Regions from separate parts of the Microbacterium sp. M4A5_1d genome, predicted to be linked through region 3. Evidence: predicted binding sites of a transcription regulator. Region 3 holds the regulator's gene; each other region holds the start of a gene.
The links. Region 3 encodes LexA, which represses DNA repair genes until DNA is damaged. Its sites were predicted from a motif close to TCGAACANNTGTTCGA; they were not measured.

Region 1 (7,213 bases), on a different contig from region 3:
GACGCCCCGCCGGCTCGGCATCCTGTACCTCTCGATCATCGGGGCCGCGCTGTTCCTGCGACTGTTCGCCGGATTCTCGATCGGGATGTCGATCGCCGACACCTTCGCCACCTCGGGCGGTGACGTCTCAGCGCTGTCTCAGGTCTTCCACCTGATCGGGCCGCTCAGTTTCGCCGCGGCGCTTCTCCTCTTCGGCTGGGCCCCGGCCGGGCGTCGGACGACGGGCGTGCCGGTCGCCGCGACCTGAGCCCGGGCGCCCCGGTGCGCGGTTGCAGGGGATCGCGGGCGACTCGCCGGGGCAGCGGCATCCGGACCGGGGCGTCGGATCGGATGCCTTGCATCGCGGCACGTCGCGGCACGCGGCACGGGCGCGGGCCGGCATGCGTGGGAGGTCAGGCCGCTTCGGCGGCGATCCGCATGCGCGAGAGGAAGTCGACGAGCACGGCGGCGGAGCCGGCGGGCATGTCGGCGATGACATCCTCGACGCGGTGCTGCACGTCCGTACCCGACTGGCGCAGGCTCTCGACCGGGCGGTCACCGAGCGTCACGAAGACCTTGCGGCGGTCGGAGGGATGCGGCTGCCGCCGCAGGTACCCGGAACGCTCGAGGCGATCGAGCATCGCGGTCGTGCTCGCGGACGAGATCCCGAGTTCCTGGGTGATGTTCGACGGGGTCAGCGTGACGTCGCGATCGTGCGCCTCGATGAGCGTCTCGAGCGCGATCAGGTCGTTCTCGCACACGAGCATCGAGTCGCGCAGCCGCAGCCGGATGGCGCCCTCCGCGGCCTCGTACGCCCACAGCGCGTCGAGGACTGCCGATGCCGACGATGTCTCACCCTGCACTGCCATGACGACTCCCCGTATTGATCGACCTAGCGGCTCAGTCTGTCCGAGCATCCGGCCGAAGGGGAGCCCTTCCCGTGGGAGCGCTCACCTGGTATGGGCGAAGGAAGGTGAGCCTCAGTGGACCGAGAAACCGCCGTCCACGGCGATCGACTGGCCGGTCACATAGGCCGAGCCCGGGCCGGCCAGGAAGATCGCCGCGGCGGCGAAGTCGTCCGGCACGCCGTTGCGCCCGACGAAGGTGCGAGCGGCCAGCGCGTCGACGACGTCGGGGTTGCTCGCGAGGCGCTCGTTGAGGCGAGTGAGGACGAAGCCCGGGACCAGCACGTTCGAGGTCACCCCGGATGCCGACCACGCCTCCGCCTGCGAGCGGGCGAGGCCCTCGAGGGCGGCCTTCGACGCGCCGTAGGCGCCGCTCGATGCGAAGGCGCGGCTCGCCTGCTGCGAGCTGATCGAGATGATGCGGCCGTACCCACGCTCGATCATCCCGGGGGCGAATCGCTGGCCCAGGATGAAGGGGGCGTCGAGGTTGACCGCCATCGTGGCATCCCAGGCGGGCTCGTCGAGTTCGAGGAGGGGAGGGCGGATGTTGATGCCCGCCGAGTTCACGAGGATGTCGATGTCGCCGGCCTGATCGGCGAGCTCGTGGCAGCCGGCACGGGAGGACAGGTCGGCGACGATACCCGACGCGAGCCCGCCCTCGGAGCGGATCTGCCCGACGGTCTCGTCGATCAGGTCACGACCGCGGGCCGCGACGATGACCTCTGCCCCCGCGGCGGCCAGCGCCTCGGCGATTCCCCGGCCGATGCCGGAGCTCCCGCCGGTCACGAGGGCGCGTCGGCCGGAGAGCCCGAAGAGGCTGTTCAGATCCATGCGTCCAGCGTACGGAGCGAAGCTGTGTTCGGATAACGCCCTGGCGAGGATCGAATACCTGTTCTATCCTCGGTTGTCATGACCGACACGACGAGCGCTCACGACGTCACCCTCTGGCTCGTCGACGACGTCCCGGCGCGGATGTTCTACGCGGGCAGGCGATGGAGCGTGAACGACATCCCGACCCGCCTCCGCGACTCGGTCTGGTCCCTCGCCGCCGACGACGATCGGCGACGGGGGCTCTACGGATGGCGCTTCCAGGCGACGGATGCCGACGGCGAGGCGTTCGTGTTCGACGTCTACTGCGGCGAGGGTGGCTGGCACGTGCACCGGGCCTACGCCTGAGGTCCGGGGCCGCTCCGCCGTCTCGCGTCGATCAGATGACGCTGAGCTGCTCGAGGAACTCGTCGGCCATCGCGACCTGCCGGGTCAGCTTCTCGCGCCGCTCGGTCGCGCCTGCCCGGATCGTCTCGAGGCGGGCGCGCAGCTCCTCGTCGGCGGGGGCGGCCGTGAGGGCGTCGACGACGTCGAGCAGCTCGCGCATCTCGTCGAGGCTGTACCCGAGCGGCTTCATGCGGCGAATGAGCAGGATGCGGGCCACGTCGTCCTCCGTGTAGAGGCGGAAGCCCCCATCGGTGCGCGCGGACGGCGTGACGAGGCCGATCTCGTCGTAATGGCGGAGCGTGCGGAACGACAGCTCGGTCCGCTCGGTCACCTCTCCGATGCGCATGGTGACCTCATCGCGATTCGACATCAAACCTCACGTTACGTTAGATTCTCGTCGGCGCCATTCTGCGCCGCCCCCTCATTCTTCCCGCGTCGGACAGCCGGCGCTGCGCGGGCTGCGCGACCACCCCGCCCGCGCGATCACTCCGCCCGCGTCGTCGGGCGCCGACCGAAAGGCACCGAGTGACCGCCGTCACCCCCGCCCGCGACAGCGCCGCGCGCTATCGCATCGAACCGACCGTCCTGCAGGCTCTGCGCAGCCCCCGGCTGCTGACCCGCGAGGTGCTGGCCGGGCTCGTCGTCGCCCTCGCGCTCATCCCCGAGGCGATCGCGTTCTCGATCATCGCCGGAGTGGATCCCCGCGTGGGGCTCTTCTCATCGTTCATCATGGCGGTCGCGATCGCCTTCCTCGGCGGCCGCCCGGCGATGATCACGGCTGCGACGGGGGCGATCGCGCTCGTCATCGCGCCCGTCGTGCGCGAGTACGGCATGGACTACTTCATCGCCACGGTGCTTCTCGGGGGCGTGATCCAGATCGTGCTGGCGGTGCTGGGTGTCGCGAAGCTCATGCGGTTCATCCCGCGGTCGGTGATGGTGGGCTTCGTCAACGCGCTCGCGATCCTCATCTTCCTCGCGCAGATGCCGCAGCTCTTCGGTGACGGCATCCCGTGGCTCGTCTGGCCGCTCGTCGCCGCGGGGCTCATCATCCTCGTCGCGCTGCCGCGGCTGACGAAGGTGATCCCGGCCCCGCTCGTCACGATCGTGCTGCTCACGGCGGCGGTCGTGGCGTTCGGCTGGCAGGTGCCGACGGTCGGCGATCAGGGCGAGCTGCCCTCGAGCCTGCCCGAACTGTTCGTGCCCGACGTGCCGCTCACCCTCGAGACACTGCGCATCATCGCGCCGTACGCGCTCGCCATGGCGGTCGTGGGTCTGCTCGAATCGCTCATGACCGCCAAGCTCGTCGATGACATCACCGACACTCACTCGCGCAAGACGCGCGAGGCTCTCGGCCAGGGCGCAGCCAACATCCTGTCGGGCGCGTTCGGCGGCATGGGCGGGTGCGCCATGATCGGGCAGACCATGATCAACGTGAAGGCGTCGGGGGCGCGCACGCGCATTTCGACGTTCCTCGCCGGGGTCTTCCTGCTGATCCTCGTGCTCGCGCTCGGCGACGTCGTCGCGATCATTCCGATGGCGGCACTTGTGGCCGTCATGATCATGGTCACCGTGGCGACCTTCGACTGGCACAGCATCCGTCCGGCGACCCTCCGGCGGATGCCGAAGAGCGAGACGGCCGTCATGCTCATCACCGTCGTGGCGACGGTGTGGACCCACAACCTCGCGATCGGCGTCATCCTCGGAGTCATCGCCGCGATGGTGATGTTCGCTCGTCGCGTCGCCCATTTCGTCACCGTCACGCGAACCCTCGACGCCGTCGGTGACGAGCCGGTCGCCCGATACGAGGTCGTCGGCGAGCTCTTCTTCGCCTCGAGCAACGACCTCACCACGCAGTTCGCGTACGCCGACGATCCCGCCCGCGTCGTCATCGACATGACCCGCTCGCACGTCTGGGACGCCTCGACGGTGGCCGCGCTCGACGCCGTCGTGAACAAGTACGAGCGGCACGGCAAGACCGTCGCGATCGAGGGACTCAACGCGACCGCATCCGCTCTGCACGGCCGCCTGAGCGGCAACGTCGTCGGCGGGCACTGACCCGCGGCCGCGCGGTTGCGGGCGGTTCGGTCAGTACGCGGTGAACGACACGAAGGATGCCGGACCGAATCGTCCGGTGGTGGGGTCGAGGTAACGCAGCCCCAACGTCACCGGTCCGGCGGTCGGCACCGAGAACCGCGAGGTGTACCGGCCGTCGGCATCGAGCGCCATCGGCTGATCGCGCCACGGCACCGCCTCGCCCACGCGGGCACGCTGCGTCTGGAGATTCGGCTGTCCCGTCGCGGCCAGATCGAAACCCGCTGCGGTCGCGGGAGGCGGCGTGGTAGTGGGGCTCGGAGCGGGCGTGGGTCGCATACGCCTCGTACGAGAAGCCGTCGCAGACGATGGTCGCCGTGACGGCCTCACCGTGCGACTTGTCGGTGACGAGGATGAGGCGGGCGGGCGCCCCCTCGCGGCTGGTCGTGCCCGACGAGCACACGAAGCCGACGTCGCCGCGCTGCCATGACCGCTTGCGGGCGTTCGGCCAGCCCCACGCGACCGTGAGAGTTGCGCCGTCGATCTCGATCCATGACGGACGGATGGCATCCCGAGCGGCCTGCTGACCTCGTGCCCGCGTGCGACCGAGCGGCCACCGCGCGGGAGCGGAACCTGATCGTGCCGACCCGGGTGGGCGGCTCGGCGGACGCGGGGGTGAGGCTGGTGGCGCGAGTGCGGGCGCGGTCGCGGTCGCGGCTGCGGGTGCGGGCTCCGGCGCGCGGTCGGTCGCGACGGAGGGAAGCGCGGGTCCGGGTGCCCGTTTCGGAGGGAGCCGGACGGGCGTTCGTCGCAGGGTGCATGTTGATGAGACGTTCGAGGCGACGGATCGTGACGCGGAAACCCGAAAAAAGTTGCGGGGGGAGCCTCGTCGGATGAGATTCGGACCGAGACTGATGGCCTGGCTCGGGGATGCTGGATTGTGGTTTCGTCGATTCCTCCCCAATCGGTCGAGCGAACCGCGTTCTCGCATCGAAGATAAGTTCGACCCGAATGTCGTAACCCGCTGCGACAATGGGAACATGACATCGAATAGCGGTCGCAGGCTCGGAGGCGAAGGCGCCTCGGGTGGGTCGTCGCACGCCGCGGCTTTCGCGGGGTTCGCTGAGGCCCTCGACCTCTTTCATGTCGGGGATGTCGCGCGAATGCGGGCGTTGGCGGAGCTGGGCAGGTCGGCTCTGCGTGAGGCGCGTCGCGACGGGGTACGAGGTATGGCGTCGGACATGGAGCTGCGTTCGGTCGCAGCCGAAGCCGCCGGGATGGCGCGACTCACCGACCGGCGCCTGCAGGGTGAGATCGACCACGCGATGACCGTCATCGATGACTACCCGGCCGTGTTCGAGGCGTGGGCCCAGCGGCGGATCGAACGTGGCCACGTGGATGTGGTCGTGCGGGTCGGCGCGAGGGTGCCCGCCGAGGTGCGCGATTCGTTCGCGGAGGCGGCGATCGCGGTGTGTGAGCGGGATGTGCCCTCCCGGGTGCGGGCAGCGTTGGATGCATTGGCGGCCCGGTTGCATACACAGAACTTCACCGAGCGACACAAGGCCGCGGCGGCGGAGCGGTGCGTGCGGGTCTTCCACGGCACGGACGGGATGTCGAACCTCGTCGCCAACCTCCCGACGGTCATCGCCGCCGGGATGCTCGACCGACTCACCCAGATGGGACAGTCGGTGAAGGATGCCCGGGCGGAGAGTGATGCCGCCGACACGCGGACGATGGATCAGCTCCGCGCAGACATTCTGGGCGACCTCGTCCTCGGCGGGGCGCCGGTGGTGGACCCGACGTATGGGATCGATCGGGCCGGTGGGCTGGGGCGATCCGGGCACGCGTGCAGGTCGCCGTCACCGCCGAGACGCTGATGGGGCGTGACGAGAACCCCGCCGAAGCGGTGGGCGCTGCGCTGATCGATGCCGATACGGCGCGCGAGCTCGCCGGGCAGGTCAGCGAGTGGGACCGGTTGTTCATCGACCCGGTCACCCGGACGCCGGTTGAGATCGACACCTACCGACCCACCGCTTCGATGAAGAAGCTCCTGATGGCCCGCGACCAGCACTGCCGGTTCCCCGGATGCCGACGGGCCGCGATCCGCTGCGAACTGGATCACACCATCGACTACGCCCTGGGTGGGCACACCCACATCTTCAACCTCGCCCACCTCTGCCAACGACACCACTCCATGAAGCAATTCACCAAATGGGAAGTCCGACAGCTCGGCGGCGGGGTTCTGGAATGGACCTCACCCCTCGGCCGGGTCTACCGCGAAGACGTTCCCATACCCGCGGTGTGCTTCACCATCGACACCGCGGATCCGCCACCGGATGCCGCACCCGGCGGACCGCCGCCGGACGAACCGCCACCGTTCTGAGCCTGCCCCCGGACTCCGCGCACGAATGTTGGGAAGTCGCGTCACGATTCGGGCTTCGGGCATCCCCTCCATGAGCGCATCGCGTGTGCTCGGGCTCGACTCGCTGGGGTCGCTGTTCGCCGCGGTGGCCGAGACCTACGCGGTGGCCGGACGTCCGCGTGACGCTGGGCTGTACTCCTCGAGGCCCTCGCCGTCGCCGACATCCTGCTGGGAGCCGGAACTCTCGACGCGACCGTACGCGCAGCATGCCGCAGCCACGGCGGAAGCGATCGCGCTCGTCCTCCGCGGCGACCCCGCCGAGGCGACCCTCGCGCAAGGATCGGCTCGGCGTCCGCCTGGCTCATCACGCCGGCGACGTCATCGCGCCATTCATCAGCGTGCCGCGAGAGCAGCTGGCCCCGCTACGAGAACGCCTCCGCGAGCGCCGTCCCGACCTCGCCGCCGCGGTTGCCGACGCGACGGAGGAATTCCACCGGCGGGAACCACGCGCGTCACAGGCGCTGCCTGCCCTGACACCCCGCGAGCGATCCGTCGCCTCGGTGATGCGAGGCGGCAAGACCTATGGCGAGATCGCCGGGGAGTTCACGGTCTCCATCAACACGATCAAGTCGCAGATGCGGTCGCTGTTCGCCAAGCTCGGCGTATCGACGCGCGATGAGGCCGTCGTCGTGCTCGAGCGTCACGGCTTCTATCTGTGAGC
Region 2 (7,213 bases), on a different contig from region 3:
TCGTCGACATCGTCGCCGACGCCGCGCGGGCCGCGGCAGTCGAGCGGGGACTCGATGTCCCGAGCTTCGGCTCGGTCGATGATGCGCTCGACGCCTTCGACGTCAACCTGGTCGTCAACGTCACGATCCCGCAGGCGCATCTCGAGGTGAGCGCCGCGGCGCTGCGGGCGGGTGTTCCCGTCCTGAGCGAGAAGCCGGTGACGCCGACTGTGGCCGAGGCGCTGCTGCTGTCCGCCGTCAGCGCGTCGACCGGGACCCTGATGGCGACGAGTCAGTCGCGTCGGCACTCCCGCGGGATCCGGGCGTTCCGCGACGCCCTGGCCAGCCTCGGCGGGGCCGAGCAGCTCGACGTCCGCTTCTTCCAGAACCCCCGGTTCGGAGGTTTCCGAGACGAGATGCCGTCGCCGCTGCTCATGGACATGGCGATCCACCAGTTCGACCAAGCCCGGTACCTGCTCTCGAGTGAACCCGTGTCGGTCTTCTGCGAGGAGTTCTCGCCGAGCTGGAGCTGGTATCGCGGCGCCGCCGCGGCCGAGGCGATCTTCCGCTTCGCCGATGGGCGCCGGTTCTCGTACTCCGGCAGCTGGTGCGCCGACGGTCTGACGACCTCGTGGAACGGCGACTGGCGGGGAAACGCTGCCCATGGATCCGCTGCCTGGGACGGAGAGACCGACGTCGTGATCCAGCCACGTGAGGGCGGCGCGCAGGCTGCTGTGCTGGCGGACGGGGCCGAGGGGCTGGATGCCGCCCTCGCCGAGTTCGTCGCAGCCCTCGACGGCGGTCCGGTGCCGTCCGGCGAGATCACGCGCAACATCGGCAGCCTAGCCATGGTCGAGGCTGCCGTGGCGTCCGCGGCCGCCGGCGTCCCGGTCAGGTTCGACGACCTGTTCGAGCGGGCATCGGCGCGCGCCGCGGAGCTCGCTCGCGTCGGTGGCTTCGATGACGCCGTCGGCAGACTCGGGATCGACCCGCGCCGCGCGTCCTGACGGTCAGCCGAACGCGAGCAGACGCGTGTCGTCTTCCGGCGGTGCGGCCGGCGGCCGCGGGCATGATGGACGGCGCTCTCACGGTGTGACGGGCACGGCAACCACCCCCTCCCGCGGGCTGGTTCAGGGCGAAGACGATCCCGTCAGAACGGCGGAGCGGACCCCCGAGGCGCGTCGGGTCGCCCCAGTGATCGTGGTGGGGGAAACGCTCCGGGTGGTGCTTGATCGCCTCGGCGATCGGTTGGCTCGTCGATGGTGAAGGCGACGAGTGGTGGGGGTGCGTCTTCGCGGTAGACCCGCCCGGTAGGTGAGGTCCACACGAGCCGCCCACCCGGGAGTTGTCGGACATGCCATCGGGTGTGGTGTTTGACGTCGTGGTGTCTCTTGCAGAGGTTGGCGAGGTTGCACACGTGCGTGCCCCCGCCCTCGGATGCGGCGATCGTGTGGTCGAGTTCGCAACGGATGGCGGGTTGCCGGCATCCGGGAAACCGGCAGTGCCGATCCCTCGCCCGTAGAAGTCGCACCATGGCGGCGGTGGGGCGGTAGCTGTCGCACTCGAGCACGGTTCCGGTGACGGGGTCGGTGAGCAGCCGGTCCCACGAGGTCGCGTTGCCCGCGAGCTCGCGTGCGGTCGCGGCATCGATGGGGGAGCGGCCGGCTAGATCGGCCGGCCCCTCGTCCTGACCCATCAGCGTCAACGCCGACACGGCAACCTGCACGTGTGCCCGGATCGCCCCGAGCGTTCCGTCGCCGTCACCGGTGCCAGTCGGGTCGAGGGCCGGCGCCCCCGCGAGGAGGAGGTCACTGAACACGTCGGCGCGGACCTGGTCGATGGTGCGGGCATCGTCGACGAACGACGACCCGTCGCGAATCGTCCTGTCGGCATCGGGTGAGCCGCCGTTCGCGTCGGCTCGAGTGTCAGGCGTGCCAGGCGCATCAGCCTGCTGCCGCGCGTTGATGATCTCCCGGGCCTGACGGGTGAGCCGGTCGACGATCCCGTCGGCGATCACCGTCGGCAAGGTCGCGATCAGGTCCGACATCCCATCGGCGCCGGCCAGCACCCGCACGCACCGCCCGGCCGCGGCCTCCTCGTGCCTCTCGGTGAACGACCGCGGGTGCATCCGCTCGGCGATCATCCGCAACGCGTCGCGCACCCGGTTCGGGGTCTCGCCCTCGCACCGTTCGATCGCGACCCGTTCGAACTCTGCCCGTTCCTCCGCGGGCACGAGGCATCCCGTCTCCTGAATCACCCGCACGTGCCCGCGGACGATTCGCCCGGCTTCCCAGGCCGCCATCGTCACCGGATAGTTCTCCACCAGGTCTCGCGCCTCGTCGATGCGCCGCTGCAACGTCCGGTCGGTCGCGACGAAGACCCCGGCGAGCTCCGCCGCGATGCCACGCAGCGCCATCTCGCGCGCCTTGACCCGCTCCGCCGCCCCAGCCGCCTGCTTCTCGGCCAGCACGCCAGCTGCCGCGAGCACCCGAACCTCACGAATCTGCGCCAACCGCGCAGCATCCGCCGCCCCCTCCGCATCCGCGACCAGTTGAGCGAGGACGTCGACATCAGCGTCGCTGCCCATCCCGCCACTAAGCTCGCCGTTCGAATGCATGTTCTAATGTTGCCACGGGCCTCCGACATCGCCCGTGCCTTTCCACAGCCGGCCCGCTCCTCCTCCCGACGGTCAGCCGAAGACGAGCAGCCGTGTGCCGTGAGCCGGCACCGTCAGCGTGACGCGTCCGTCGGCGACCTCGACGCTCGTCCCGCTCCACACATCCGTGCACGAACCCGCCGTCCCCACGTCCCCGAGCCCGAGCCCGAGCCCGAGCCCGAGCCCGAGGTCGGCGAGGTGGACGACGAGCTCCTGCTCATCGTCGCCGAGCCAGAACACCGCACGGTACTCGCGCGCGCCCACGCGCGCGCTCCAAATGACCAGATGTCCGTCGCGCACGATCTCGCGCGACTCCTCGCCGTCGCGCAGCGCGAGGACGCCGGGATTACGCAGCAGCGCGAGCGTCTCTGGCGGAGTGTCGGGCAGGTGGCCGCCCATCATGAGCGGTGAGCGCATCATGCTCCACAGCGTCATGACGGTGCGCTGCTCGTCGACCGACAGGCGGCTGAGACGGTCTTCGCCGACGTGTCCGCGCACGCCGATGCGTCCGAAAGGGAGCATGTCGGCATCCGCCCACGCACCGCGCCGCTGGAACGGCGCCCAGCGGGCGGCGCGCTGGAACTGTTCGACCACGTGCGCCCAGTCATCCCAGAAGTCGTCCGAGATCCGCCACATCTGGCCGTGTTCGCGCAGCGTCTCGAGGTGCGCGAGCGACAGTCGCTTGCCGGGCGACAGGCTCAGAACCATCGCCCGTCCCGACCGATCGATTGCGCGCGAGATCGCTGCGATCTCGGCGGTCTCGACGGGCGGGTAGAGCACATCGTCGAGCTTCACGAAGTCGACGCCCCAGGCGGCCAGTTGCGCCATGACCGAGTCGTAGTACTCCTGCGCACCGGGTGCCGTCATATCGACGCCGTAGTTGTCGGGGTTCCACACGCAGACGTTCGAGCGGTCGGCGATCGAGTCGCACGTCGCGTCGGGGCGGCCCGAGACGGGCAGAGCCGCATCCGCTGCGGCGCGCGGGACGCCCCGCATGAGGTGCACCCCGAAGCGCAGGCCGAGTTCGTGGACGCGGTCGGCGAGCGGCTGGAAGCTCCCGTCCGCCGCGGAGGGGAAGCGTCCCGGCGCGGGGAGCGGCCGGCCCCAGGCATCCAGCAGCGGCCGAGAGACCTCGCGATAGTCGTGCGCCCCCGGATCGGGTTCGTACCACTGGATGTCGACGACGATCGTGTCCCAGCCGAACGCGAGCAGGTGCTCCGCGACGTATTCGGCGTTCGCCAGCACCTCGGTCTCCGTCACGGACGACCCGAAGCAGTCCCAGCTGTTCCACCCCATCGGGGGACGGGATGCCGCGGCCCGGCGCTCGCCGATCACGGCGCTGCCACCGCCGCGAGGTGAACGACCGCCGCGCGGTCGGGGTGGAACGTGGGGAACTCCAGCCCCACCCGTGCGAGCACGGTACCCGCGATGACCGGGCCGTCACCCACACGCTCGCCGCCACCGCCACCGCCACCGTCACCGTCACCGCCGAGCTCGGGGCTCTCCCGAAGCCACGCCGGAACCTGCCAGGGCGGTCCGAACGAGTCCGAGCCGCTCACCGACACCCGGTAGCTGCGGTCGGTCGACAAGCCGGGGAACCGCACACGGGCGATCGTGTCGGCCGAGGTCGTCGGCGTGACGATCGTGAAGAGCGCCTCCGACCCGTCGGGCGCGACCACGCCGCGCACCTGCGGAGCCGCGGCGTCGAGCTCACCCGAGCCGACGGTGCGCCCCGTCGCGATGAGGTGGCGGTGCCGGCGGTATCGTGCGATCCAGTCGCCGAGGACGCGCCGGTCGTGCTCGTCGAGATCGCGGATGTCCCACTCGATGCCGAAGTGGCCGAGGAAGGCGACTGCGCACCGGAACTGCAGGTCATGCGCGCGTCCCGTGACGCTCGACACGGGGGAGGCGACGTGCGATCCCATCATCTCCGGCGGCACCAGGAGTCCCGTCCAGCGCAGGATGCCGAAACGGTCGTGGGGGTCGTGGCTGTCGGAGGGATGGATCCGGTCAGTCCGTTCGAGGATCCCCAGGTCGACCCGCCCGCCGCCGGAGGCGCAGCTCTCGATCTCGAGGTCGGGATGGCGACGGCGGAGCTCGTCGATGAGGCGGTACACCGCGAGGGTCTGCTCGTGAACGGCAGGGGTGCCCGAGGCGGGGTGCCCGGCCGCGATGAGGTCGCGGTTGTGGTCCCACTTGAGGTAGCTCACGCCGATGTCCTCGATGAGCCCGTCGAGCACGCCCAGGATGTGGTCGAAAGCGGCCGGATGCGTGAGGTCGAGCACCTGCTGGAACCGCTGGCGCGGCGGCAGCTCGGGCCCCGCCCGAAGGATCCACTCGGGGTGCGCACGGGCGAGATCGGAGTCCTCGTTGATCATCTCCGGCTCGACCCAGAGCCCGAACTCCATGCCGAGAGAGCGCACCTCGTCGGCCAGTGGGCGGAGGCCGTCGGGCCACGCAATCGGGTCGGGCGCCCAGTCGCCGAGCCCCGCGCGGTCGTCATTGCGCCCCCGGAACCAGCCGTCGTCGAGGACGTAGCGCTCGACGCCGAGCTCGGCGGCGCGGGCCGCCAGATCGACGAGCACGCGGTGGTCGTGGTCGAAATACACCGCCTCCCAGACGTTCATCGTCACGGGGCGGGGGCGGCGCGACGAACGCGAGCGCTCACGCAGGTAGGAGTGGAAGCGCGCCGCAGCGCCGTCGAGTCCGCGCCCGTAGCTGCCGAACACCCAGGGGCCGGTGTACTCCTCGCCGGGCGTCAGCCGGATCTCGCCGGGAAGGATCGACTCGCCGCCCCGAAAGTGCAGGCGCCCGTCGGTGCGCTCGATCGTGTGCTCGTGGTCGCCGCTGAATCCGACGTGTCCGATCCATACCTCGCCGGAGCCGGCGGAGAACCTCGGCGTGCCGACCGCCTGCACCAGCGTCGCGTCGAGACCGGTGCGGCCGCGCCGCGAGACGCGCGAGTGATCACCGCGGACGACCGGATGCCGCTGGGGCATGCGCTCGTGCCCCCATCGGCCGGTGAAGTCGAGCACCTCCTGCGCCCACGTCGGTATCGGAAGGGCGACGGCGAGGGACTGGATCTCGAGCGGTGCCGCCGCCTCGGTTGCGCCGGCGGTGTTCCGGACCCGAGCGCGGGAACGCACGAGGCCGTCTCGTGTGAGATCGATCTCTACACCGAGCTCAATCTCAGCAGCATCGTCGTGGAGGACCGCGTCGACCCGCCCCGCTCCGCCGGACGTCACGCCCGGTCCGGCCTCGGCGCCGTCGAGAGTCAGCGAGCGCAGCACGAACCGCGGCGCCCACCCCGAGCCGTCGCGATGTGCGGACAGCCCCGGGGCTCCGAACCACCCGCGGCTGTGCTCGGGCAGCACGCTCGCGCGGTACGGAACGTCGGAATCACCGGTCATCCCGTTCCGCTGCTCGGCCGCGACGAATGCGAGGAGGTCGGGCTCCGCCGACGTCACCGCCTCGCCCCAGTGGACGATCTCCGGCATCCCATCGTCCGCCGTTGCGATCACGACGGAGACGTCCTCGGCGTTGAGGTGGATCACGCGCATGGAATCCATGCTCCTATTCTGCTGACATCGCTCGGGCGGTACAGTCAGAGATCGATCTCAGCACATCGAAGGAGATGTCACAACCATGACCGCATCCGCCCTTGCGCCCGATGCCTCCCGGCTGCTCCCGGGAACCTATGATCGTCGTCGCCGCACCAATCGCACGTACCTCGTGTCGCTCGACGAGCACGCTCTCGTGCAGAACCACCGCATCGAAGCGGGCATCGGCGATCAGGCCTGGCACCTGAAGCCGTCCGTCACACCGGGCGTCGAGAACGGCTGGGCACGTCATTGGGGCTGGGAGACGCCCGGCGCACTCTTGCGGGGCCATTTCGTGGGGCACTGGATGTCGGCGGCCGCGCGCGAGATCGCCGTCACCGGCGATCCGGTGCTGCGGGGCAAGCTGGCCGTTGTCCTCGACGAGCTCGAAGCGTGCCAGGATGCCGGCGCGGGCTGGGTGTTCGGCATTCCGCAGACGTTCCTGCGCCGGCTCGCCGAGGGGCGCGAGGTGTGGGCGCCGCAGTACAACATCCACAAGACCTTCATGGGTCTGGTGGACGTGTACCGAGACCTCCGCGACGAGCGAGCCCTGCGCATCGCCCACCGCGCTGCGGCGCTGATCGCGGAGTGGGCGCGGGAGTTCGAGCGCGACGAGTTCCAGGCCATCCTCGAGGTCGAGACGGGCGGCATGCTCGAGGTGTGGGCAGACCTCCTCGAGGCCACCGGCGACGACATGTATCGCGAGCTCCTCGACCGATACGACCACCGGTCGCTCTTCGACGGTCTGCTGGCGGGCGAGGACATGCTGACCAACATGCACGCGAACACGACCATCCCGGAGGTGCTCGGTGCCGCGCGGGCCTTCGAGGTCACGGGTGAGGAGCGCTGGCGACGCATCGTCGAGGCGTACTGGGACTGGGCCGTCACACGACGCGGAACCTTCTGCACGGGCGGACAGACCTCGGGTGAGATCTGGACGCCGCCGTTCGCCTTCGCCGCGCGACGGGGCACGAAGACC
Region 3 (7,213 bases):
GCTGCGCCGTGTCCCTGGCCTGTCCACAGAGCTCGAGGACGTCACCGAAGTCGAGTACCGACAGCTGCGACTCGAGAACGTCGTGCTCGTCGGCGTGTATCCCCAGGGGTCGCACGAGGACGCGGAGAACTCGCTGCGCGAGCTCGCGGCCCTGGCCGAGACCGCCGGTGCGGTCGTGCTCGACGGCGTTCTGCAGCGCCGACCGCATCCCGACCCCGCCACCTACATCGGACGCGGCAAGGCCGCCGAGCTGCGCGACCTCGTCGCCGCGGTCGGCGCCGACACCGTGATCGCCGACACCGAATTGGCGCCGAGCCAGCGGCGCGCCCTCGAGGATGTTGCGAAGGTCAAGGTCATCGACCGCACGACCGTCATCCTCGACATCTTCAGCCAGCACGCGAAGAGCCGTGAGGGCAAGGCCCAGGTCGAGCTCGCGCAGCTCGAGTACCTCCTGCCGCGTCTGCGCGGGTGGGGCGAGTCGATGAGCCGCCAGGCCGGTGGCCAGGTCGGCGCGGGCGGTGCGGGCATGGGCTCGCGCGGTCCCGGTGAGACGAAGATCGAGCTCGACCGGCGCCGCATCCGCACCCGCATGGCGCAGCTGCGCAAGCAGATCCGGGAGTTCGCGCCGTCGCGCGAGGCGAAGCGGGCCGAGCGTCGGCGCAACACGATCCCCTCGGTGGCGATCGCCGGTTACACCAACGCCGGCAAGTCCAGCCTGCTGAACCGGCTGACGAGCGCGGGTGTCCTGGTCGAGAACGCTCTGTTCGCGACGCTGGATGCCACGGTGCGTCGGGCCGAGGCCGCCGACGGGCGCGTGTTCACGCTCACCGACACCGTCGGCTTCGTCCGCAATCTCCCGCACCAGCTCGTCGAGGCGTTCCGGTCCACGCTCGAGGAGGTCTCGGGCGCGGACGTCATCGTCCACGTCGTCGACGGCTCGCATCCCGACCCCGCCGCGCAGCTCGCGACCGTCCGCGACGTGATGGGCGACGTGGGCGCTCGCGCCACCCGCGAGCTCGTCGTCTTCAACAAGGCCGACCTCGTCGACGACGATGCGCGGCTGCTGCTGCGCGGGCTCGAGCCGACGGCCCACTTCGTGTCGTCGCGCACGGGTGAGGGCATCGACGAGTTGCGCGCCGCGATCGAGGATGCGCTGCCGCTGCCGGCGGTGGAGGTGCGCGCTCTCGTGCCGTACGACCGTGGCGACCTGATCTCGGCCGTGCACGAGAGCGGCCACATCGTCGCCACCTCGCACGAGGAGGACGGCACGGCCGTGCACGCGCACGTCTCCGAGCGTCTCGCGGCTGAGCTCGCGCCCTACGCCGTCTGAGCCCGCGGTCGGCGATACACCTGCAGGCTCGGCGGTGCTGGTGAGCCCGCCGCGGATGCGGAAGGCCTCACCAGCATCGCCGGCCTGACAGGCGTATCAGCGCCAGGCGGTCGCCGGGCTCAGTCGAGCTCGATCGGCGCGACGCCGGGCGTGTCGAAACCGAACACCTGACCGAGGAACGCCAGCTCGCTCTCCAGAGCGTTCACGATCGTCTCGGTCCGTCGGAACCCGTGCCCCTCGCCCGCGTACAGGACATAGGCGTGGTGCACGCCCTGCGCGACGAGTGCGTCGCGGATGGCCTCGGCCTGCGCCGGCGGCACGACGGCGTCCTCGTCGCCCTGGAGAAGCAGCAGCGGCACGCGGAAACCCTCGGCGTGGCTCAGCGGCGAGCGCTCGATGTACACGTGCTCCGCTTCGGGAAGGGGACCGATCAGGCCGTCGAGGTAGCGCGCCTCGAAGTCGTGGGTCTCGGCCGCGAGGGCGCGGGCATCGCCGACGCCGTAGCGCGAGACGCCCGCGCCGAACACGTCCGTGCCGACGAGCGCCGCCAACACGGTCCAGCCACCGGCCGACCCGCCCTCGATCGCGAGCCGTGACGCATCGGCGAGTCCGTCGGCGGCGAGGCCGCGTGCCGCCGCCGCGACATCATCGACGTCGACGACGCCCCACTGGCCCTTCAGCCGTTCACGGTACGACCGGCCGTACCCGGTCGACCCGCCGTAGTTCACGTCGAGCACGCCGATGCCTCGGCTGGTGAAGTAGGCCGCCTTGGCGTCGGCGGTGCCGCCCACGTGCGACGTCGGCCCGCCGTGCACCCAGACGAGGTACGGCGGCAGCTCGTCGGTCGGCGCCGTGACATCGGGGTTCGTCGGCGGATAGGCGAAGGCGTGCACCGGGCCGTAGGGACCCTCGGTGGTGATCTGACGGGCATGGGGGATCCATGCCTCGTCGATATCGGGGGTACCGCCGCGCACCGCTGTCGTCTCGCCGCTGTCGAGATCGACCAGCCAGAGCCCGCTCGCCCCGGGCATGGCGCCGCTCACGAGGGCGCGGCTGCCGCGGACGTCCTCGATCTGCAGTCGAGCGGTGGCGGGGAAGGGGAGCGGGATCGCGCCGCCGTCGCGGTCGACGATCACGAGCTGGTCCGAGCCGTGCGTGCGGACGGCCACGACGCGGCCGTCGTCGAGCGGCGCGTACCACCGGGTGCCGAGGACCCACAGGCCACCGCCCGTGTCGGCGTCGGCGGGGGAGACCGCGACGGGTGCCGCGCCGGTCGCGGGGTCGACGCGATGGAGGTTCCAGCGCCCCGTCGGCTCGTCGAGCAGCAACAGCTGGCCGTCCGATGTCCATTCCGGCTGCAGCGCGGCCGTGCTGCCGCCGGCCAGCTCACGGACACGATCCGGGGCGTCGAGCTCGATGACACGGATGCGGGTGCGGTCCCAGGGCATGTCCGGGTGATCCCACGCCACCCACGCGAGCTGTGATCCGTCGGGTGACAGCGCAGGCTGAGCCACGAAGTCGCTGCCCCCGGCGAGCTCCGTCACTCCCGCTTCGTCGCCGCTCGCGGCGTTCTCATCGCTGCTCGCGCCGTCGATCCGCACGATGTGTCGTTCGGGAGTGCGCCCCGGGCGCTCGCGCTCGCGCACCGCGAGAAGCGCGCCGTGCTGCCAGCGGAGACCGCCGTAGTGGGTGCCGCTCTCCTCTGGGGTGAGCGCCTCGGGCTCGCCGCCCGGGCGGAGGCGTCGAATGCGCTGGTCCGACTTGTCGACGAAGAACAGCTCGCCGTCGTCGGACGCCGTCCAGGCGCCGCCGCCATACTCGTGCACACGCGATCGCGCGTTCCCGGGCGCGGGGAGGACGACCTCCACAGAATCGTCGCGGCGGCGGCGCATGACGGCGACGCGACCGGCCTCATCGGGAAGGGATTCGCCCCACCAGATCTCATCCCCGACGAAGCGCGCGCCGTCGAGGCGCAACGAGGACGCGCTGGCCCACGAGGCGGTCAGGGGGGAGGGCCAAGAACCGTACGGGAGTTGCTGCTGCGACATACCGCCACGCTACGCGAGCGGATCCGGGTCGTGCCGGACGACGGGAGGGGATGCCGCCGAGTCGCGGCATCCCCTCCCGCAGTTCCGTCGGTGCGGCGAGGTCAGACCGTGCGGAGGACGGCGACGACCTTGCCGAGGATGGTGGCGTCATCGCCGAGGATCGGCTCGAACGCCGAGTTGCGGGGGAGGAGCCAGGTGTGGCCGTCGCGCTGACGGAGCGTCTTGACGGTGGCCTCGCCGTCGAGCATGGCCGCGACGATCTCGCCGTTGTCGGCGGTCGCCTGTGCCCGCACGACGACCCAGTCGCCGTCGCAGATGGCGGCGTCGATCATGGAGTCGCCGACGACCTTGAGCATGAACAGCTCGCCCTTGCCGACGAGCTGACGCGGCAGGGGGAAGATCTCCTCGACCTGCTGGTCGGCGGTGATCGGGACGCCCGCCGCGATGCGGCCCACGAGCGGCACGAGGGCGGCGTCGCCGAGGGCGGGCGCGGCGTCGGCGGGGTTCTCGCCGGCCGTGCCGGGGAGGTCGATGAGGACCTCCATCGCGCGGGTCTTGCCGGGGTCGCGGCGGAGGTATCCGCTCAGCTCGAGCTGGTTCAGCTGGTGGGTGACGCTCGACAGCGACTTGAGGCCGACGGCGTCGCCGATCTCGCGCATGCTCGGCGGGTAGCCGTTGCGGGCGATCGCGTGCTGGATCACCTCGAGGATCGCGAGCTGCTTATCGCTCAGATTCTTGCGTCGTCGCGTCTGCGGCTTCTCGCTCATACCGCCGGTCTCCTGTCGTCGCGCCCCGTCCCCGACCCGATGTCGGAGGTTCGTGGTGGGCTCTCGCTGTCGAAAAGGTAGCCCGATCCGACAGCGACATCACGGAACGCTCCGCGTGTCTCTTCGATCGGTCTCCGATTTCGGTGGGTGGTTGACACCACACAATATCGAAGATACGTTCGGAACCGAAGTTCGCACCCGCCTCTCCCGGCCGAGAGGCGGGAGCGAATCTTCCTACCGCTCCCGAGGAGATGTCATGATCACGATCGATGCCCGCTTCGCACCGGCCCCCCGCACCCGTCTGCGCCTGACGCGCCGTGGACGTCGCGTCATCGCAGCGATCGCCGCACTTCCCGCCGTCGTCGCCGTCACCGCTGCCGTGCTCTCCGGCGGGGGAGCACTCGCCTCCAACGAGGCGGGCGCGCCCGAGGGGTCGTTCACGACGGTGACCGTCATGTCGGGCGAATCGCTCTGGTCGATCGCTGAAGAGGTGGCGCCGGCCGCCGACCCCCGTGACGTCGTCGACGCCATCATCCGGCTGAACGCCCTCGGCTCTGGTCAGCTCGAGGCAGGCCAGACACTCGCCATCCCCGCCGAGTACGACGCCGCGAGCTGAAGCCCGCCGTCTTCGGCGCAGAAGCTGGGGTGCGGCCACGCCGGACTCGGACGCGGCCTAGCATGGGTGGGATGAGCCCGAGTCTGGATGATCTGCCCCTCAGAGACGATCTGCGAGGCCTCACCCCGTACGGCGCCGCGCAGGCGCCGCTTCCGGTCGCGCTGAACGTCAACGAGAACACGCATCCCGTTCCCGAAGAGGTCGCAGACGACATCCTGGATGCCGTCGCCCGTGCCCTGCGCGACGTCAACCGCTATCCCGACCGCGAGTTCACGCACCTCCGCGAGTCCTTCGCCGAGTACCTCGGTCACGGCCTCACCCCCGATCGCATCTGGGCCGCGAACGGATCGAACGAGGTGCTGCAGCACCTGCTCCAGGCCTTCGGCGGCCCGGGGCGCACCGCCATGGGCTTCGGCCCCACGTACTCGATGTACCCGCTGCTGACGCGAGCCACCGGCGCGCAGTACGTCGCGGGCACGCGCGGCCCCGACTTCACGCTCGACCCGGCCTCCGCCGCGGCACAAGTCTCCGAACTACGCCCCGACGTCGTCTTCCTCTGCGCGCCCAACAACCCGACCGGCACGCCGCTCGGTCTCGACGTCATCGAGGCGGTGTACGACGCCACCGACGGAATCGTGATCGTCGACGAGGCCTATCAGGAGTTCGCGCCGCGCGAGAGCCCCTCCGCGCTGACGCTGCTCGGCGAGCGGGAGCGCCTGGTCGTCTCGCGCACGATGAGCAAGGCGTTCGCCTTCGCCGGTGCGCGCGTCGGCTATCTCGCCGCCGACGCGACCCTCATCGACGCTCTGCGTCTTGTCCGCCTGCCGTACCACCTCAGCGCCCTCACGCAGGCGGCCGCGACAGCCGCGCTGTCGCACTCGTCGACGATGCTCCGGATGGTGGACGAGATCGTCGCGCAGCGCGATCGGATGTCGGCGACGCTCGATGCCCTCGGGTACCACGCCTACGAGAGCTGGACGAACTTCGTCCTGTTCGACGGGGTCGACGACCCGCGCGCCACCTGGCAGGCGCTCTACGATCGCGGCATCCTCGTCCGCGACGTCGGCATCCCGCACAGCCTGCGCGTCAGTGCCGGTACGGAAGACGAGACGACCGCGTTCCTCGAAGCACTGGCGTCGATAGACTCGGAGGCATGACCAGCCCCCGAACGGCCAGCATCCGTCGTGCCACGAGCGAGTCGAGTGTCGAACTCGAGCTCGACCTCGACGGGACCGGGATCAGCACGATCGAGACGACCGTGCCGTTCTTCGATCATCTGCTGACGGCGTTCGCGAAGCACTCGCTCACCGACCTGACTGTACGCGCGACGGGCGACACGCACATCGACGCGCACCACACGGTCGAGGATGTCGCGATCGTGCTCGGGCAGGCGCTGCGCTCTGCGCTGGGCGACAAGTCGGGCATCTCCCGCTACGGCGATGCGCTCGTGCCCCTCGACGAGGCGCTCGCGCAGGCTGTCGTCGACATCTCCGGGCGTCCCTACCTCGTGCACACGGGAGAGCCCGAGGGATACGAGTACCACCTCATCGGCGGGCACTTCACGGGGTCGCTCGTGCGGCACACGTTCGAGGCGATCGCGTTCAACGCCGGCCTGACGATGCACGTCCGCGTGCTCGGCGGACGCGACCCGCACCACATCGCCGAGGCGGAGTACAAGGCCTTCGCCCGTGCCTTCCGGCAGGCCAAGGCGCTCGATCCGCTCGTGCACGGCATCCCCAGCACGAAGGGCGCCCTATGACCGAGGGCGACACGACCGGACGCGCGCCGCTCGTCGCCGTCCTCGATTACGGCTCGGGCAACATCCACTCGGCCGTAAAGGCACTCTCCGCCGCGGGTGCGGACGCCCGACTGACGTCCGATCGTGGTCTCATCCGCGATGCGGACGGTCTTCTGGTTCCCGGGGTCGGTGCGTTCAGTGCGGTCATGGCCGCCCTGCGCGAGAGCCGCGGCGACGAGATTATCGAGCGGCGCCTGGCCGGGGGGCGCCCGGTGCTGGGCATCTGCGTCGGCATGCAGATCATGTTCGGCAACGGCGTCGAGCGCGGCGATGACACCGAGGGCCTCGGGCAGTGGCCGGGCACCGTCACCGAGCTGCAGGCCCCGGTGCTGCCCCACATGGGGTGGAACACCGTGCGCGCGGGCGCAGGGTCGACGCTGTTCGACGGTCTGGAGGACGAGCGCTTCTACTTCGTGCACTCGTACGGTGCCCAGGACTGGAGCCTCGAGGTCATGAAGCCCTTCGCCGAGCCCGTGCTGACCTGGTGCGACTACGGCGCGCCCTTCCTCGCGGCCGTCGAGAACGGGCCGCTCTCGGCGACGCAGTTCCACCCTGAGAAGTCGGGGGCCGCCGGCATCCGTCTCCTCGCCAATTGGATCGGCGCCCTGCCGCGCCACTAGTCTCCCTCTGGTGCGCTCGCGTGGACGAGCGTGC
Region 4 (7,213 bases), 820 kb from region 3:
AACCCGCTGGCGAAGCTCGCGGCCCCCGTCCCCGCGATGGTCGCTCTCATCTTCACGCGCGATCTCGTCACGCCGCTCGCTCTGCTCGCACTCGCGTACGGCGTGCTCATCGTCGGAGCGCGTTGGACGCTGCGTACCGTTCTCCTGCTCGCGGTCGCCGTGCCCATCGGCATCCTGATGGTGGGAGCCGGGATGTCGCTGTGGGTCGATGCGGCGCGGGTGGCCGACACCCCGGTGCTGCTTCAGCTCGGCGCCTGGAGTCTGCACGCGGGGGCGTTGGAGACCGGGATGGCGACCGGGTTGCGGCTCGGCGCGATCGCCGCGCTGGCGTTCATCGCGGGGCTCACCACAACGGGGCCGGACCTCGTGAGGGCGACCGTCCAGCAGCTGCGCGTCCCCTACCGCGTCGGCTACACGGCGCTCGCCGCGTTCCGGTTCGTGCCGCGGTTCGGCTACGAGCTCGACCTCATCCGACAGGCCCACCGCGTACGCGGCGCCCATGGCGGGCGGGGACCGTTCTCGGCGATCGCACGGTGGGGCGGTTACGTCGTTCCGCTGCTGGCCGGCGCCATTCGCCATGCCGAGCGGGTCGCGCTCGCGATGGACGCGCGCGCCTTCGGGGCCCATCGCGACCGCACCGAGCGGCACCTGGTGCCGTTCCGGCGGCGCGATGTCGCCTTCGTCGCGCTCTTCTGGCTCGCCTCCGCCGCGATCCTCATCGCCCTCTTCCCCTGGACCCCCTGATGCCGACCGCACCCCGTCGAGCCTGGAGAGGATGCTGCGCATGACCCGCAACATCGTGAAGCCCATGACGCCCGGTCTGGTGCGTCTGGAGGTGCTGCGTGCAGAGCGCCTCGCCCCGCACTGGATGCGGGTCACCTTGGGGCGCGGCGACATCGACCGGTTCGTACCGCTGGGCTACGACCAGTGGTTCCGCCTTTTCCTGCCGCTCGGCGGCGATGAGGCCCTCGACCGCATCCCGGCCAAGGCCAACAAGCTGTTCGGCTACCTGAAGTACCTCCGCATCCCCGAGGGCGAACGGCCGGTCATGCGCAACTACTCGGTGCGGGCGTACCGGCCGGCGGGGCCGGCGGGCGGTGCCGAGATCGACGTCGACTTCGTGCTGCACGGCTCGGGGCCGACCGCCGGACCCGCCTCCCGCTGGGCGTCGCAGGCCCACGAGGGAGAGAGCGTCGTCATCATCGACGAGGGGCTGCGCTTCAACCCCGAGCGAGGCATCGATCATGTGCTCCTCGTCGCCGACGAGACGGGGGCACCGGCCGTCGCCTCCATCTGCGCTTCGCTGCCGGCAACGGCATCCGGAACCGCGTTCATCGAGGCCCCGTCGAGCGACGACGTGCTCGAGATCGATGCACCTCCGGGGGTCGAGGTCCGGTGGCTCGTCCGGGCGCCCGACGCGAAGCCGGGGTCAGCCGCCCTCGCAGCGCTGAGCGGATTGGCGCCCGGCGCGTTGCCCGCGCAGCCCCTCCACGCGTTCGTCGTCGGCGAGCAGTCGCTGCCGACCACCGCCCGGCGTATGCTCGTCGCCGACCACGGCATCCCGAAGGAACAGATCAGCTTCGTCGGGTACTGGCGCGAGGGCGCGAGCTCGCCGACCCCCAAGCCCCAGGCGGCATCCGAGCACGCGCCGGATGATGAACGCCGAGCCACGACGGAGCGGGAGATGCGAGCATGACCGCGGCACCCCGGTCGCGCGCCGCGCGTGTCTCGACGGCATACCTGTTGACGTGCGCCGCGATCGGCGTCGCGGCGAGCGCGTTGCTCGCGCCTGCGTGGGTCGCGTCGACGACCCTGTTCCTCACGGTGCCGTTCGCGACGGTGGCGATCGCCGGGCTGTGGGTTCTGCCCGCGGTCATCGCCCTCAGGCTGCTGCAACGCCCGGGAGCGGGGCTGCTCGTGGGGCTGATCTCAGGACTCGTGCTTGCCCCGTTCTTCACGATCGGATCGGTCGCGACGATGCTCTACTGGTCGTTCTTCCCCGAGCTGCCGTTCCTCGCGACGCTCTACCGGCGCTGGAACACGTGGCTGCACTACGCGGGCGCCGCGATCATCGGCGCGACGTATCCCGTGTTCGCAGCGCAGTCGTTCGATCTGTGGAGCATGAGCGCGCCCGTGCTCATCGGGTTCGTCGCACTGTGCGTCGCCAGCTGCGTCGGAGCGACGTGGCTCGGCATCCTGATCGGCGACCGCCTGCGCGCCGCCGGCGTCGCGACCCTCGCCCGGCGCCGCACGCCCGCCTGACCCCTCTCCCCCCTTCCCTCCCCCGTCGACTCGCCGAAAAATGCGGATGCGCCCGGTGCGGGATCCGCAGAACCTGGCGAGTCGACGGGCCGGGCGCAGGGCGCCGGGCGCAGGGCGCCGGGCGGTGTCAGTCGGCGTAGGTCGGGGCCGGCGGCATCCCGAAGAAGTCTTCGAGAGTGCGGTAGCCGCCCTCGGCGTAGAGCGCGGCGAGGTCAGGGCCGATGTACCGCAGGTGCCAGGGCTCGTACTCGTACCCGGTCGTCTCGGTGAAGCCATCGGGGTACCGGATGATGAACCCGAAGCGATGCGCGTTGGCGGCGACCCAGTCCGACTGCGCCGTGCCGCCGAACTGTTCGATCGCCCCGCACCCACCGTCGCATGCGACCACATCGACGGCGAGACCGGTCTGATGCTCGCTGTGCCCGGGGCGGGCGCTCGTGAGGTCGGCGTTGCCCTGGCCGAGCTGACCGACGTAGTTGCGGTACGTCGACACTTGGAAGTCGTACGACCGGAACCCGCTGTTCACTCCGATTGTGCCCGCGCCCTCAGCCTGCGCGGCGGCCGCGAGCTGCGAGAGGGCGGACGCGACGTCCGCGCGCATGTGTCCGCCACTCGTCCGCTCGACGCCCTCGGCGCGCGCTTGCGGCTCGGGCCAGTAGTCGATCGGATCGAGCGCGTTCAGCTTGTTCACGACGACCCACGTGCGGCCGGCCGTGTGCAGATCGATGCACGGGGCCGCACCGCCCGCGATCGCGGCCCGGAAAGGCTCGGCTCCCCCGGCCGCGGCGATGACGTCGGCGTCAGAGCCCGACGCGAGCGCCTGCTGGAATCCGGGATCACCGCAGATGTCGCCCGCGGCCGCGGCATCCGTCGTCGCGTCGTCGGCCGGCTGGGCGGCGGCAGCATCGCCGGACTGCGCGGGCGCAGGAATGGACAATGCGTTGGGCGCGCCCGCCGCGGCGTCACCGACGAGCGCGGCGACGGGGTCGACGGGAGCCTCATCCGGTCCGCTGAGTGCCGACGTGAAGCCGGCGGTACCGGCGACGACGAGGCCGACGAGCGCGAGTGCAGCCGTGGCCGCGACGGCGCGACGGCGGACGTAGACGGATGCCGGCAGACGCACGGATGCCGACAGGGCGGCGGCATCCGGTGATCGGCCCTCCGCCGACGAAGCCGAGGCGACCTCGCCACCAGCACCGCTCGCCGCGGAACCGGAAGCGCCGGCCCGCTCACGCAGCTCGCGCCGCGAGGGGAGAGGGCGCGCCTCCGCCGATCGCTCGCGTCGCGAGCGACGCGTCTCGGGCTCGGTCGGGTGCACCACGACCCCATTCTGCCCTGCGGGTCCGGTTGAGTTCCCGTTCGCAGCGCGGTTCACCCGCGACCCGGGCTGGTCCCCTCGCCGAACACGGCATCGGGTCCGGCGGGCGATGCCCCCGGGCTCACGCTGCCCGCGCGCCCTTCCGCAGCCGCCGGAGCGAGCAACTCTCGCGCGATCACCTTCACGGAGGGGAACGCGTCGAGCTCGTCGATCTCGATGCTCGAGAACCAGCCCGCGTCGAGGACCTCTCCGGCCGCGGGCGACAGGGCGCCGCGCTCCGAAGTGTGCAACACGAAGGCCATGTCCATATGGATGTGCGCGGGTTCGCCGGGGCGCTCGGGGATGAGCTGATAGCTCATGCTGATCGGGAGGTCGAGCTGAGCTTCGGTGCGACCGTCCGCGGCGAGGTCGACGCCCGCGTGCGGGCGCAGCACGGCTGCCACGCCGGTCTCCTCGAACACTTCTCTCACGACCGCCGCCTGGGGCGTCTCATCCTCGTCGACATGACCGCCCGGCGGAAGCCACTTCGCGAGCTTCTTGTGATGGATGAGGAGGATTCGGTCCTCTGCGGGATCGAGCACGTAGCCGCTGACGGTGAACTGTTTGGCGTACGACGCGGTTCGATCGATGATCGTCATCGTGCGGCACCGTTCACACCGGCACCGACAGCGCGGCGGATTTCATCCATTCGGACGAGCCGGGGGCGCACCCTCGTCGTCGGGGGGCGGGTGCGATCCGGCTCGCAGAAACCGACCACGTCGGCTACCCCGGCGTATCTCACCCTCTCCCCAGCTGACGTCAGAGTCACAGCGCACTCCCCCATCCGCTCGCAGCGTCCTCGATCCCCGGTGAAACGATCTGCCTGTCACCTCACCGGCACCCGAGCATACGAGGGTTCGCGCTTTCATGTTTGACAACACTTCGAATTTCTGTTCGAATCTTCTCATGCGATGGCAGGGGCAGCAGATGGGCGTGGCGGATGCCGCTGCGCTGCCCGGCCTCGAGACACTCAACGGCCTCGTGCGCTCGGTGACGACGCCGGAATTCGCAGGAGTGACCTTCCACGAGGTCATGTCGCGCTCGGCGCTCAACCGGGTCCCGGGCCCCTCGGCGATGCCCTTCGACTGGACGGTCAATCCCTACCGGGGATGCACGCATGCCTGCGTCTACTGCTTCGCCCGGGGCACGCACGAGTACCTCGACATGGACGCGGGAGCCGACTTCGACTCGCAGATCGTCGTCAAGCTGAACGCCGCCGACGTACTGCGCCGCGAGCTCTCGAAACCGACCTGGGCGCGCGAGCAGGTGGCTCTCGGCACGAACACCGACCCCTACCAGCGTGCGGAGGGCCGCTATCGGCTGATGCCCGGCATCATCACGGCGCTGGTCGACAGCGGCACGCCGTTCTCGGTGCTGACGAAAGGCACCCTGCTGCGCCGTGACCTGCCGCTGCTGGCCGAGGCGGCACGTTCGGTGCCCGTCGACCTCGCGATGTCGATCGCGGTACTCGACGAGCCGCTGCGGCAGCTGCTCGAACCCGGCGCGCCGACATTCGCCGCTCGCCTCGACACGGTGCGAGCGGCAAGCGCCGCGGGGTTCCGGGTGACGGTGTTCCTGATGCCGATCGTGCCGCACCTCACCGATTCGACCGAGGTACTCGACGATGCCCTGAGCCGGATCGCGGATGCCGGCGCCGCCCGCGTCGTCTACGGCGCGATGCACCTGCGACCGGGCGTCAAACCCTGGTTCCAGCAGTGGCTCGCGCGCGAACGCCCCGACCTCGTGCCGGTGTACCGCGGTCTGTACCCCGGGGCCTCGGTGCAGGCACCGCAGGGCTACCGGCGCATGCTCGCGGCGCGCGTTCGACCTCTGCTCGCGCGGCATCGCCTTCGGGGAGGGCTCGAAGAGGAAGAGGCCCAGCCCGCCACGCGACGATTCCGCCCCGGACCGGTGGTCACGACTTCGCGCGGCCGCGCCGCTGCAGCGGCATCCGTTCCCACGCTCTTCTGACGCAAGCAGCACAGTGGCCCGAGTTTCGCGGCCCGGGGCGCTGCGAACCGGAGCCGGGAGTGCGAGCCGGGACACTCTCGCGCGCTGCCGGGGTATGGTCCCGAGATCAGGCTCAACGCGCGGCCGGCTCCCACCGCTCAGCCTCTTAGGGCTCTCAGCCCGCGCACGGCACGGCGAACCGCGAGCGCCCCGCCAACGGAAACGCCCCGCCGAACGCCACGACCGTCGGGTCGCAGCGCTCAGCGGGGCGTCAACAGGGCGTCGGGTCAGGCGTCGACGTTCGCGAGCTGTCGGCCCGAGACCTCCTCGAGGATGTCGTCGCCGGGGCGGACATCGTCGAACGGAGCGTCGATCTCGGCGCGCTCGAGCATCTCGGTCATGCGACGGCGACGCTGACGCGTGATGAGAGTGACGACCGCGCCCGAGCGACCGGCGCGGCCGGTGCGCCCTGCGCGGTGCAGGTAGGTCTTGTACTCGTCGGGAGCGTCGGCCTGGATGACCAGGTCGATGTCGTCGACGTGGATGCCGCGGGCTGCGACATCCGTCGCGACCAGCACCCGCACCTTGCCGTCGGTCAGGCGCTGCAGGTTGCGCGTGCGCTTGCCCTGGTTGAGGTCGCCGTGGAGCGCGACCGCGGCGATCCCGGCATCCTCGAACTGCTCGGCGAGCATCTCGGTGTAGGCACGGGTACGCGCAAAGACGAGCGTCTTGCCGTCGCGGTCGACGAGGGAGTTGAGGATCTCGGCCTTGTCACGGTGGTCGAGGACGAGCACACGGTGATCGATCGTCGAGGTGTCCTGGCTCTCGCCCGCGACCTCGTAGACGGCCGGCTCGACGAGGAACTCGTCGACCAGAGCGGCGACCTCGCGGTCGAGCGTCGCCGAGAACAGCAGCTTCTGCGCGCCGTCCTGCACGAGGCGGAGGATGCGCTGCATGGGCTCGAGGAACCCGAGCTCGCTCATGTGGTCGGCCTCGTCGAGCACGACGATCCCCACCTCGGAGAGGTCGAGCTTTCCCTGGTTCTGCAGGTCTTCGATGCGGCCGGGGGTGCCGATGATGATGTCGACGCCCTTCTTGAGCGCACCGACCTGACGCGCCTGCGGCACTCCGCCGTAGATCTGCGTCGTGAAGAGCCCGACGCTGCGCGCGATCGCCTGGACGGTGCGGTCGATCTGCAGCGCGAGCTCGCGCGTCGGAGCGAGGATCAGCGCCTTGGGTGAACGCCCGAACTCGCGACGCTTGCCGGCCTGGCTGCGCAGGATCGACTCGACGAGCGGAGCGCCGAACGCGATGGTCTTGCCCGAGCCGGTGCGGCCGCGGGCGAGGACGTCCTTGCCCTCGAGGATCGGCGGAATGGTGGCCGCCTGGATCGGGAACGGGGATGCCGCACCCAGGGCGTCGAGCTGACGGACGATGTTGTCACCGAGGCCGAGGTCGGCGAACGACGACTGGGCGACGGATGCCGCATCCACGGCCTCCGCCTGCAGGCGCTCGTGGACGGTGTCGACGTGGTCCTGGTGGGCCTTCGACTTCGTCTCGGCGTTCCAGTCCGAACGGTTCGGACGGTCGGCGAAGTCACGGCGCGGGCGGTCATCGAACGAACGCGCCGGGCGGTCATCGCGA

Region 1: a site for LexA is predicted at 5,121-5,136, ahead of ACLBWJ_RS11455 (DUF222 domain-containing protein). Genes of this name have one in related genera too.
Region 2: a site for LexA is predicted at 2,587-2,602, ahead of ACLBWJ_RS13480 (DUF222 domain-containing protein). Genes of this name have one in related genera too.
Region 4: a site for LexA is predicted at 4,502-4,517, ahead of ACLBWJ_RS08115 (Rv2578c family radical SAM protein). Genes of this name have one in related genera too.

Annotation. Positions count from the first base shown of each region.
Region 1 covers NZ_JBKFAD010000002.1:666,783-673,995, forward strand. The annotation lists gene ACLBWJ_RS11420 (hypothetical protein) at 1-247, shown strand, start outside; gene ACLBWJ_RS11425 (MarR family winged helix-turn-helix transcriptional regulator) at 393-848, opposite strand; gene ACLBWJ_RS11430 (SDR family NAD(P)-dependent oxidoreductase) at 960-1,715, opposite strand; gene ACLBWJ_RS11435 (hypothetical protein) at 1,794-2,060, shown strand; gene ACLBWJ_RS11440 (MerR family transcriptional regulator) at 2,092-2,469, opposite strand; gene ACLBWJ_RS11445 (SulP family inorganic anion transporter) at 2,625-4,154, shown strand; gene ACLBWJ_RS11450 (hypothetical protein) at 4,185-4,469, opposite strand; gene ACLBWJ_RS11455 (DUF222 domain-containing protein) at 5,171-6,007, shown strand; gene ACLBWJ_RS11460 (HNH endonuclease signature motif containing protein) at 5,977-6,513, shown strand; gene ACLBWJ_RS11465 (helix-turn-helix transcriptional regulator) at 6,759-7,211, shown strand.
Region 2 covers NZ_JBKFAD010000003.1:327,365-334,577, reverse strand. The annotation lists gene ACLBWJ_RS13485 (Gfo/Idh/MocA family protein) at 1-986, shown strand, start outside; gene ACLBWJ_RS13480 (DUF222 domain-containing protein) at 1,130-2,566, opposite strand; gene ACLBWJ_RS13475 (glycoside hydrolase family 27 protein) at 2,669-3,931, opposite strand; gene ACLBWJ_RS13470 (alpha-galactosidase) at 3,967-6,204, opposite strand; gene ACLBWJ_RS13465 (beta-L-arabinofuranosidase domain-containing protein) at 6,281-7,213, shown strand, end outside.
Region 3 covers NZ_JBKFAD010000001.1:879,547-886,759, reverse strand. The annotation lists gene hflX (GTPase HflX) at 2-1,330, shown strand; gene ACLBWJ_RS04285 (prolyl oligopeptidase family serine peptidase) at 1,450-3,378, opposite strand; gene lexA (transcriptional repressor LexA) at 3,480-4,145, opposite strand; gene ACLBWJ_RS04275 (LysM peptidoglycan-binding domain-containing protein) at 4,402-4,761, shown strand; gene ACLBWJ_RS04270 (histidinol-phosphate transaminase) at 4,833-5,918, shown strand; gene hisB (imidazoleglycerol-phosphate dehydratase HisB) at 5,915-6,520, shown strand; gene hisH (imidazole glycerol phosphate synthase subunit HisH) at 6,517-7,179, shown strand.
Region 4 covers NZ_JBKFAD010000001.1:1,696,642-1,703,854, forward strand. The annotation lists gene ACLBWJ_RS08090 (energy-coupling factor transporter transmembrane component T) at 1-744, shown strand, start outside; gene ACLBWJ_RS08095 (siderophore-interacting protein) at 785-1,696, shown strand; gene ACLBWJ_RS08100 (ECF transporter S component) at 1,693-2,262, shown strand; gene ACLBWJ_RS08105 (M15 family metallopeptidase) at 2,390-3,583, opposite strand; gene ACLBWJ_RS08110 (NUDIX hydrolase) at 3,634-4,218, opposite strand; gene ACLBWJ_RS08115 (Rv2578c family radical SAM protein) at 4,526-5,590, shown strand; partial or broken gene ACLBWJ_RS08120 (DEAD/DEAH box helicase) at 5,857-7,213, opposite strand, start outside.